4 regions of the Megasphaera vaginalis (ex Srinivasan et al. 2021) genome follow, and region 2 is predicted to be linked to each of the others. Evidence: riboswitches for the same ligand, from Rfam matches in the RefSeq annotation. Region 2 holds a riboswitch; each other region holds the start of a gene.

Region 1 (2,198 bases), on a different contig from region 2:
TTCAATGAATTTTTTCACTTCCGGAGACTGGAGCGCTTTGATCAATTTCTGGATTTCCGGCCGCGATTCATCGCCTGCGCGGATTGCCAGAATATTGGCGTACGGCGAATCCTTGGATTCCAGGAAAAGGGCGTCTTTCAGCGGATTCAAACCGGCTTCCATGGCGAAATTCGTATTGATAACGGCAATGTCGACATCGTCGAGGGAGCGGGGAACTTGTGCGGCTTCAAGTTCAAGGAATTGGAGATTTTTGTCGTTGCCGACGATATCTTGCACTGTAGACGCAATGTTGCCGCCGTCTTTCAAGGTAATCAATCCGGCGCTTTGCAGAATGAGGAGCGCGCGGCCGCCATTGGACGGGTCGTTAGGAATGGCCACCTTGCCGTCTTGCGGTACGTCTTTCAGATCCTTGATCTTATGGGAATACACGCCCATCGGTTCGACGTGGACTTTTCCGGCTGAGACGAGTTTTGTGCCGTGTTCGCTGTTGAATTTATCCATAAACGGCACGTGCTGATGGAACGTTGCATCAAGTTCGCCGTCGGCCAACGCCAGATTCGGTTTGACATAGTCCGTAAATTCAACGATTTTCAAATCGATGCCTTCTTTAGCCAGAAGCGGTTTGATTTCATTCAGGATTTCGCTGTGCGGTACCGGTGTGGCGCCGACGGTGATCGTCGTATTCTTCGTGCTTTCCGTACCGCCTGCCGGCGTGCTGCTGCCGCAGCCGCCTGCTAATACTGCCAACGACAGAAGTGCTGCCGTCGCTAATAAAGATAATTTTTTGAAATGGTTCATTTAACGGATTCCCCCTTTGGTAATGTATAGCGGAAGTCAATAAAAAAGCCTCTTTCCGAAAGAAGAAAGAGGGTACCGTTTCTTTATCTCTCGGAATTGCTTCCGCAGGAATTGGCACCGTATTACCGGTTGCCGGGCTTCATAGGGCCAGTCCCTCCGCCACTCTGGATAAAATGTATGAACTTGTTCGGTTGTCATTCTACTAGGAAAAGGAATCATTGTCAAGAAAGAGGATAGATTTTTTGCGGCAAAATTGTAGACGCGGAGAAATCCCTGTGCTATCCTGAAAAGACATGAATGATGAGGAGGAACGAATGATGGAAGTATTGCACGAGCCCTTTGTGAGAGACTGCATTCATATGGCGGAAGAAGCGAATCAGCGCGGCTGGCATGAACGAAACGGCGGTAATCTCAGCTATCGTTTAACGGCGGCGGAAGCGGCTGCTTGCCGTGCGGGCTTCGGTACGAAACGGAACTGGCTGCCTTTGACGATGCCGCTTCCGGTATTGGGCGGCGATTTCTTTCTTCTTACAGGCAGCGGCAAATACATGAGCAAGGTTGCTGCCGCTCCGGAAGAGTGTCTCGGCATTATTGAGCTGGCAGCCGACGGCGGCAGCTATGCCGTCCGTTGGGGGCTGGAAAAGGGCGGTAACGTGACCAGTGAGCTGCCGACGCACCTTCGGACACAGGCTTTGAAGAAGAGACGGGATGCAAGTCGCAACCGCATTGTTTACCATGCGCATCCGGCAAATCTGATCGCCTTGACGTTCGTCGTTCCCATTGACGATGCCGCCATTACGAGGGAACTGTGGGAAGCGGATATTGAAAATCCCCTCGTTTTTCCCGAAGGTATCGGTATCGTACCTTGGATGGTGCCCGGCAGCGAAGCGGTGGCGACGGCGACGTTGGCGAAAATGGAGCGATATCGGGCTGTCATCTGGGCGCATCACGGCACCTTCGTTTGCGGTGACGATTTTGATGACGCTTTCGGATTAATGGATTCGCTGGAAAAAGCGGCGTCCATTTGTGTGAAAATCCGCGCTATGGGCGGCAAACGGCAGGCGATGACGAATCAGAACTTGTCGGATCTGGCGGCGGCCTTCGGCCTGCTTCTACACGAAGGCGCATTGCGGCTAGGGGAAGAGACGTCAAAAGGGAAGACGTAAGGGCCGTGCTTTTTCCGCCGTTTTTGCGCGGAACAACTATGATGGTGTGCCGACGGCATTTGCAGGCATGTTTTGCCGTACAAAAAGATGCCCGTCCGTTGCTTGACAAGAACAGAGTGTGCAGTATATAATACTGTCCAAACATAAATACCAGATCGATGAACGAAACGAGTATATCCGAGTGGGGCAGTTACAGCGAGCTGATGGCAGTGGAAGTTCAGCACGGACCGGCGG
Region 2 (2,198 bases):
GCGGCCATGCTGGCCGGCGCCGATGTGACTCTCGTCGCGGCTCCGTCAGCTTTGCCGGCGCCGTTAGGCGTGCATCGCATCGATGTCGGCACGACACTGGAAATGCAGGCCGCTTGCGAGGAGATTTACGATTCCGTCGATCTGGTCGTCAAGGCAGCGGCAGTTGCCGATTATCGCGTTGCCAGGCCGGCGGAAAATAAAATTAAGAAATCGTCGGAAACGTTGACTGTGGAACTGGCTAAGAACCCTGATATTCTGTATGGGTTGGGACAGAAAAAAACGCATCAGGTACTGATCGGTTTTGCCGCTGAAACGACCAATGTCATCGAATACGGTATGGGTAAGTTGAAGAAAAAGAACCTCGACATGCTTGTTGCCAATGATGTCAGCGTCGCCGGCGCCGGGTTTCAGGGGACGACGAATATAGCGACCTTTTTGTTCCCTGACGGGCGCAGCGAGGCGATGGAAATGATGAGCAAGTTTGAATTAGCGCAAAAGATCATCAGCGCCGGCGCCGCTTTGGTCGCTGCGAAAGAAAGCGCTGAGGCGTAAAATAAAAACGTGGAGGCGAGGATACTTTAGGCAAGCCGCAAAGTGTCCTCGTCTGTGTCGTTTGACGAGACTGGAAGGCATGATTTTCATGCGCTTGCGATATAGGAAAACGACGGCGATCTATTGCTTTTTTTTCGTCCTTATTCTATAATACTAAGTACCGTAAATTACATATGTTCCATCAAGAGTCGGCAGAGGGATTGGCCCGATGACGCCGCAGCAACCTTCACTATTGAAAAGGTGCTAATTCCAACAGTGCTTTCACTGGAAGATGGGTAACAAGAACCCCTCTTTTGCAGAGGGGAATTTTTTTACAGGAGGAATGGTAATGGTAAAAAATCGTGAATTTTTCACATCCGAATCCGTAACAGAAGGACATCCCGACAAAATAGCTGACCAGATTTCCGACAGCATTCTGGATGCCATTTTGGCAAAAGATAAACATGCCCGCGTAGCCTGCGAAACGCTGATTACCACAGGAATGGTGCATGTCGTAGGAGAAATTTCCACCAATTGTTATGTCGATATTCCCCATATTGTCCGTGAGACGATACGCGGCATCGGCTACACCCGTGCCAAGTACGGTTTTGACTGCGATACCTGCGGTATCCTTGTCTCTTTGGACGAACAATCTCAGGATATTGCCATGGGCGTTGACGAGGCCCTTGAAGCCAAGGCCGGCAACGGCGAACAATTCGACGCCATCGGCGCCGGCGACCAGGGCATGATGTTCGGTTATGCGACCAATGAAACGGACGAGTACATGCCGCTGCCGATCTCACTTGCTCATCGTTTGGCTCGTCGCCTGGCAAAAATCCGCAAGGAAGACGTGCTGACCTATCTTCGTCCTGACGGCAAAACGCAGGTCACCGTCGAATATGAAGACGGCAAACCCGTACACATCGACACGATCGTCATCTCGACGCAACACAGTCCGGAAGTGACGCGGGAACAGATCGAAAAAGATCTGATCGAAAATGTCATCAAACCGGAAATTCCCGATGGACTGTTCGATGAAAAGACAAAGCTCTTTATCAATCCGACGGGCCGTTTCGTCATCGGCGGTCCGCAAGGTGATTCCGGGCTGACTGGACGCAAAATTATCGTCGATACCTACGGCGGTATGGCGCGCCACGGCGGCGGCGCCTTTTCCGGCAAGGATCCTACGAAAGTGGACCGTTCCGCTGCTTATGCCGCCCGTTATGTGGCTAAGAACATCGTTGCGGCAGGTCTTGCCGATAAGTGCGAAATCCAGCTCGCTTACGCCATCGGCGTGGCTCATCCCGTCTCGATCCATGTGGAAACGTTCGGTACCGGTCACGTCGACACGGACACGATTGTCGCCTTGATCCGCAAACACTTCGATCTGCGTCCGGCAGGCATCATTGAAATGCTTGATTTGCAGCGTCCGATCTATAAGCAGACGGCCGCTTACGGCCATTTCGGCCGGAACGATCTTCATCTGCCTTGGGAGCAGCTGGATAAAGTGGCTGTACTTCGCAGTGAAGCTGGTTTATAATTATCATATCGTACGGTCAAAGGGAGACGAGAGTCTCCCTTTCTTTGTTACCGGGAGGAATGAAAATGATTGCTGACATTATTATCAACATTACGGCAAAACGATTGCAGCAAACGTTCTCGTACAG
Region 3 (2,198 bases), on a different contig from region 2:
CCTTCGCCGTCCAGAACTGGCAAGACCAGTTCATCGATTCCCTGCCGCTCGAACAATGGCTAGATGCCACCCAAGGGTCTGTTGAAATCTATTTTACAAGCGGTCAGACAGGACAGGAGGAACTGAAGGATATGTTGGAAACGCAGTTCTTTCGGTACATTGCCTATTGCCGTTCCCATGAATCCGTAAAAAACTGGCTTGATGAACAGATCTGCCGCGCCTGCAACATTCTTCTCGAACACGAACACAGTCTCATCGCCATTGCCGTCCGTGACGTCCTGTCAACTTTTGACAAGCGGAAATTTAACGAATTCCTTGAAAACAAACTGGGCGAAGACTTGTCGTGGATCCGCATCAACGGAGCCATTGTGGGCGCATCCATAGGCTTTTGCGTCTTTTCCTTCTTATATTTCCTTTATCAGCCCCTAGTCGTGCCGCTGATCCGTAATTGGGCCTTCACGTAGCCGCAAAGCCACGACTTTCCGTCTTGAAAAATCGTCATATGCGACGAGCTGTCATTTCCTCTTGACAAGATCGCGGCGACGCGTTATCATTACTTTCAACAACTGCATACCGTTTTCATCAAGAGCAGCAGAGGGACTGGCCCTGTGAAGCTGCGGCAACCTCCTTTCGGGGAAAGGTGCTAATTCCAGCGGTTTTACCGACAGATGAAGGAGCATATACACAAGCCGTCATCGTCATGACGGCTTTTCTTTTGTCACTTGAAGACGCTGCTATGCCGGTTGAAATTTATACTCATCATTATAATATACAGGGGGAATCATCAAATGAACGTATCCGTAAAAAAAGTTATCAGTCTCGCCCTAATTGCGGCAACATGTATCTTTGCAGCAGGCTGCGGCAGCTCCGACACTGCCGATACTACAAAAAAAGAAATCAAAGTCGGCGTAACGGCAGGACCGCATGCAGAGGTAATGGAAGAAGTGGCCAAGGAAGCGGCCAAACAGGGCATTACGCTGAAAGTCGTCGAATTTAACGACTATGTCCAGCCGAACAAAGCCCTTGCCGACAAAGACCTCGATATGAACTCCATGCAGCACCAGCCTTACCTTGACAATGTCATCAAGAAACAGGGGCTGAAGTTAACGTCTATCGGCAAATCCATCATCTTGCCGATGGCGGCGTATTCCCATAAATACAAATCCCTTGCCGACGTCACCCCGGGAGCCAAAGTCGCCATTCCGAACGATCCGACAAACGGTGCGCGCGCACTTCTTCTGCTGCAGCAGGCAAGATTGATTACCTTGAAAAACGGCAATTCCGTTGACGCTTCCGTAACCGATATCGTCGAAAATCCGAAGAATTTGCAGTTCGTCGAATTGGATGCCGCCCAGATTTCCCGCTCTCTTGACGATACCGATCTGGCTTGCGTCAATACGAACTACGCGATTCCGGCAGGCCTGAATCCGCAAAAAGACTCGCTCATCGTCGAAGACAAAAACTCGCCTTACGCTAACGTCATCGTCGTTCGTGACGAAGATGCAAACAATGAAACGTACAAAAAGGTCGTCGCCATTTATCAGTCGGAAGCGATTAAAAAGTTTATTGAAGAACACTTCCAAGGCACCATCTTGCCGGCGTTCTAATAAAAAAACACGCTCTGCAGAGCGTGTTTTTTTATTGGCTTAAAGCCCGCGCAAGGATCACCGTTATACGCAGGCTGCTCCCAAGAGGTCGACGCCGTCTGTCGGTCCGGTCCGATCTGGCTGCCATCTTTGCGCGCAAAAAAAGCAGCCACATCACAGGAAAAGGAGGAGCAACAGATGGGCCCCTCCTTTTCCTTACCTATACATGCAGTTCTGCCGTCGAATACAGGCAGGCATATCCGGACAAAGTAACACGGTCGCCGTGTACTTGGCAAAACAGCTCGCCGCCTCGTTGGGAAGCCTGATACGCATGCAACGCCGTCTTCCCCTCACGCGCGGCCCAAATCGGCAAAATATGACAGTGGCCGGAACCGCAGACCGGATCTTCAGGCACTTTGAGCTTCGGCGCAAAGCTGCGGCTGACACAATCATAATCCCGGCCTTTAGCCGTAATATGCAGCAGCAACCCGTCAAGTTCCCGGATCTTCTCCTGATTCGGTTCCGCCTGTCGAACGAAATCTTCATCATCCATGATGCAAACGAGATCCCGCGCCATATACGCCGCCAACGGCCGACGGCCGATCGCCGCCG
Region 4 (2,198 bases), on a different contig from region 2:
TCAACGCCCAAAAGCGCCGTTGCCGCCGATACCGCCGCCGTCACGATAACGAAAAAACGATACGACACTCTTCCCGCCGACAGCGCGCTGAAAAAATTGGCGACAGCCGCAATTTGCCCTACAGCCGTCGTCAGACAGGCGAGAACGACAGCTATTCCCATAGGTATCATGACCCAGCCGCCGACGCGCTGAATAATGGCGACAAGTAACGCGGCACGGCCAAGGGACTGTTCATAATCTCCGCTGACACAGGCCCCCATATAAAGAAGACTGCCATAAATAACCAGAAGCAGAATAACCGTAATCAGGCCGCACAACACCATCGCTTCATTGCGCGATTTCCGCGTCGTATACCCCTTGGCCTCGACGGCACCGATAAACAAGGAAGCCATGATGAAGCTGACCAGAACGTCACCGGTATTATATCCGCCCAAGAAAGCATTGACAAAAGCATTCTCCACAACGGGATCTGCCGGCGTCCCCAAGGGAAAAAAGATGCCAGCCGCACCGACAACAATGAGGATCAACGCCAATATCGGAGTCAAATATTTGCCCATCTTATCAAAAACGCTGCCTTCATCAAAGGTAAAAAAATAGGCGACGGCAAAATAAATCAGCACGCCGGCAGTAAAAGGCAGATCGGGAAAATTCCCCTGTACGCCAAGCTGAACGGCCGTCGCGCAAGTCCGCGGAATGGAAACAAAGGTACAGATAATCATTAGCAACGTTAATAAGATATGATACGTGTGCTTGCCGACATGTGCCGTAAGACGCCGCACATCACCGCACCGGTTAATAACCAGAAGCGCAAACACAGGCAACAGAATGCCTGACAAGGACAGCCCGAGCAGTGCCGGAAGAAAAGCGGTCCCGCTGCTCAAGCCCAACTGCGGCGGAAAAATAAGATTGCCGGCGCCGAAGTACGTCGCAAAAAAAGCAAATCCGAGAATAAAAACGTCTCGTAGCCGCACCGTTCGGCCGGCAAGTGTTTTCGTTTCAATCATGACGATTCCCCCTAACGAATGATTGCACAAAAAAATGCGTCATCATAACGATGACGCACCTGCAAAACCCCTATTGTCATCTGTCGCCATCACCGTGGCGCTGGAATTGGCACCTTTCCTTCCGGAAGGTTGCCGCAGCGTCGTCGGGCCAGTCCCTCAGCTGCTCTAGATGCATATTGTAATGAGACTTCTTCACTATATACCGAAAATACTCCCCCGTCAAGCCTATCCTTTTCCGTGCACGTTCTCGCACCAGCCGTTTCCCATGACCAAAATGTGGACAACCGGCTCAAAACATCTGTAAAAAATGGCGTAATTACGCCATTTGTACAATTCTTCACACAAATTTTACCCTTTTCAGGATAACTTATACACAAAATCACAACACCTGTACACAGCCATTTCGCCTCCCGTCAAGATTCCGCCTTATCCTCTCCAATATGCGAATAGCAGGAGATAAGCCACGGCTCTTTCCGCCTGGAGATATCTGAGTTATCCACAATTTAAGCGGTATCTCGTCTCGAAAAGAAGGAGAAAAAGCGGCGAAAAACAGGGCATTTAAAGACTATACACAGACAGGCGCCAAGATTGTATGTAATTTGTGCATAACATATGGCATATGACGAAAAGAATCAATCTACCTTGCGGCTCCAATCAATATGCACACCCAGTTCCATCCAGACCTTCGCCAGCGCCAATCGCATCGTTTCCCAACTGGCGACAGGCCGTTCTTTGATCGTCTCGAAAAAAGACAGATCGACATAGTTGTGAAGCGTCTGGCAGGTCGTCAGGTACTCGTAAACCTTTCGGTTGATCTCGTCATTACAAAGATGAACCTGTACGGTCCGTGTATCTGCATCGTATTGAATATACCCGTTATCATTCGTTCCCGTATGCGCAGCTATTTTGTATATGGCCATCGTAAAAAACCTCCTTCAGTTGCTGACTGTTTATTTTCTCGTCTCTCTATCTTGTGATAATTCCCAAAGAAACCCCTTCATGATCGCTTGTCTGCCGAACCGTTCCTGCAGTCTGTCGATCGCCGCCGTCACCTTTTCCTGTGTTTCCGCATCGTCAGAAAAAAGATCGCCCTGTATTTGCAGCGGCTGCAATTGACTGACCGTCAGCCCTAAAAGCCGTATCGGCTCAAACGCCAGATCTCTGGTAAAAAGCCGTTTGGCCGCAAAATACAAC

Evidence for each region. Region 2 has a riboswitch for S-adenosylmethionine ahead of metK (methionine adenosyltransferase). Riboswitches for the same ligand answer to the same signal wherever they lie in the genome.
Region 1: it holds a riboswitch for S-adenosylmethionine, as region 2 does, so the genes downstream of both, HMPREF1250_RS05480 (MetQ/NlpA family ABC transporter substrate-binding protein) here and metK (methionine adenosyltransferase) in region 2, are expected to answer to the same signal.
Region 3: it holds a riboswitch for S-adenosylmethionine, as region 2 does, so the genes downstream of both, HMPREF1250_RS03180 (MetQ/NlpA family ABC transporter substrate-binding protein) here and metK (methionine adenosyltransferase) in region 2, are expected to answer to the same signal.
Region 4: it holds a riboswitch for S-adenosylmethionine, as region 2 does, so the genes downstream of both, HMPREF1250_RS02915 (branched-chain amino acid transport system II carrier protein) here and metK (methionine adenosyltransferase) in region 2, are expected to answer to the same signal.

What each region holds. Positions count from the first base shown of each region.
Region 1 is NZ_AWXA01000032.1:17,098-19,295, reverse strand. It holds gene HMPREF1250_RS05480 (MetQ/NlpA family ABC transporter substrate-binding protein) at 1-798, opposite strand, end outside; SAM riboswitch class I at 879-973, opposite strand; gene rhaD (rhamnulose-1-phosphate aldolase) at 1,113-1,964, shown strand.
Region 2 is NZ_AWXA01000025.1:33,600-35,797, forward strand. It holds gene coaBC (bifunctional phosphopantothenoylcysteine decarboxylase/phosphopantothenate--cysteine ligase CoaBC) at 1-552, shown strand, start outside; SAM riboswitch class I at 728-830, shown strand; gene metK (methionine adenosyltransferase) at 881-2,071, shown strand; gene priA (replication restart helicase PriA) at 2,137-2,198, shown strand, end outside.
Region 3 is NZ_AWXA01000011.1:2,260-4,457, forward strand. It holds gene HMPREF1250_RS03175 (DUF445 domain-containing protein) at 1-464, shown strand, start outside; SAM riboswitch class I at 577-675, shown strand; gene HMPREF1250_RS03180 (MetQ/NlpA family ABC transporter substrate-binding protein) at 789-1,607, shown strand; gene HMPREF1250_RS03185 (PhzF family phenazine biosynthesis protein) at 1,807-2,198, opposite strand, start outside.
Region 4 is NZ_AWXA01000009.1:3,544-5,741, reverse strand. It holds gene HMPREF1250_RS02915 (branched-chain amino acid transport system II carrier protein) at 1-1,004, opposite strand, end outside; SAM riboswitch class I at 1,078-1,180, opposite strand; gene HMPREF1250_RS02910 (hypothetical protein) at 1,637-1,924, opposite strand; gene HMPREF1250_RS02905 (DNA polymerase IV) at 1,955-2,198, opposite strand, start outside.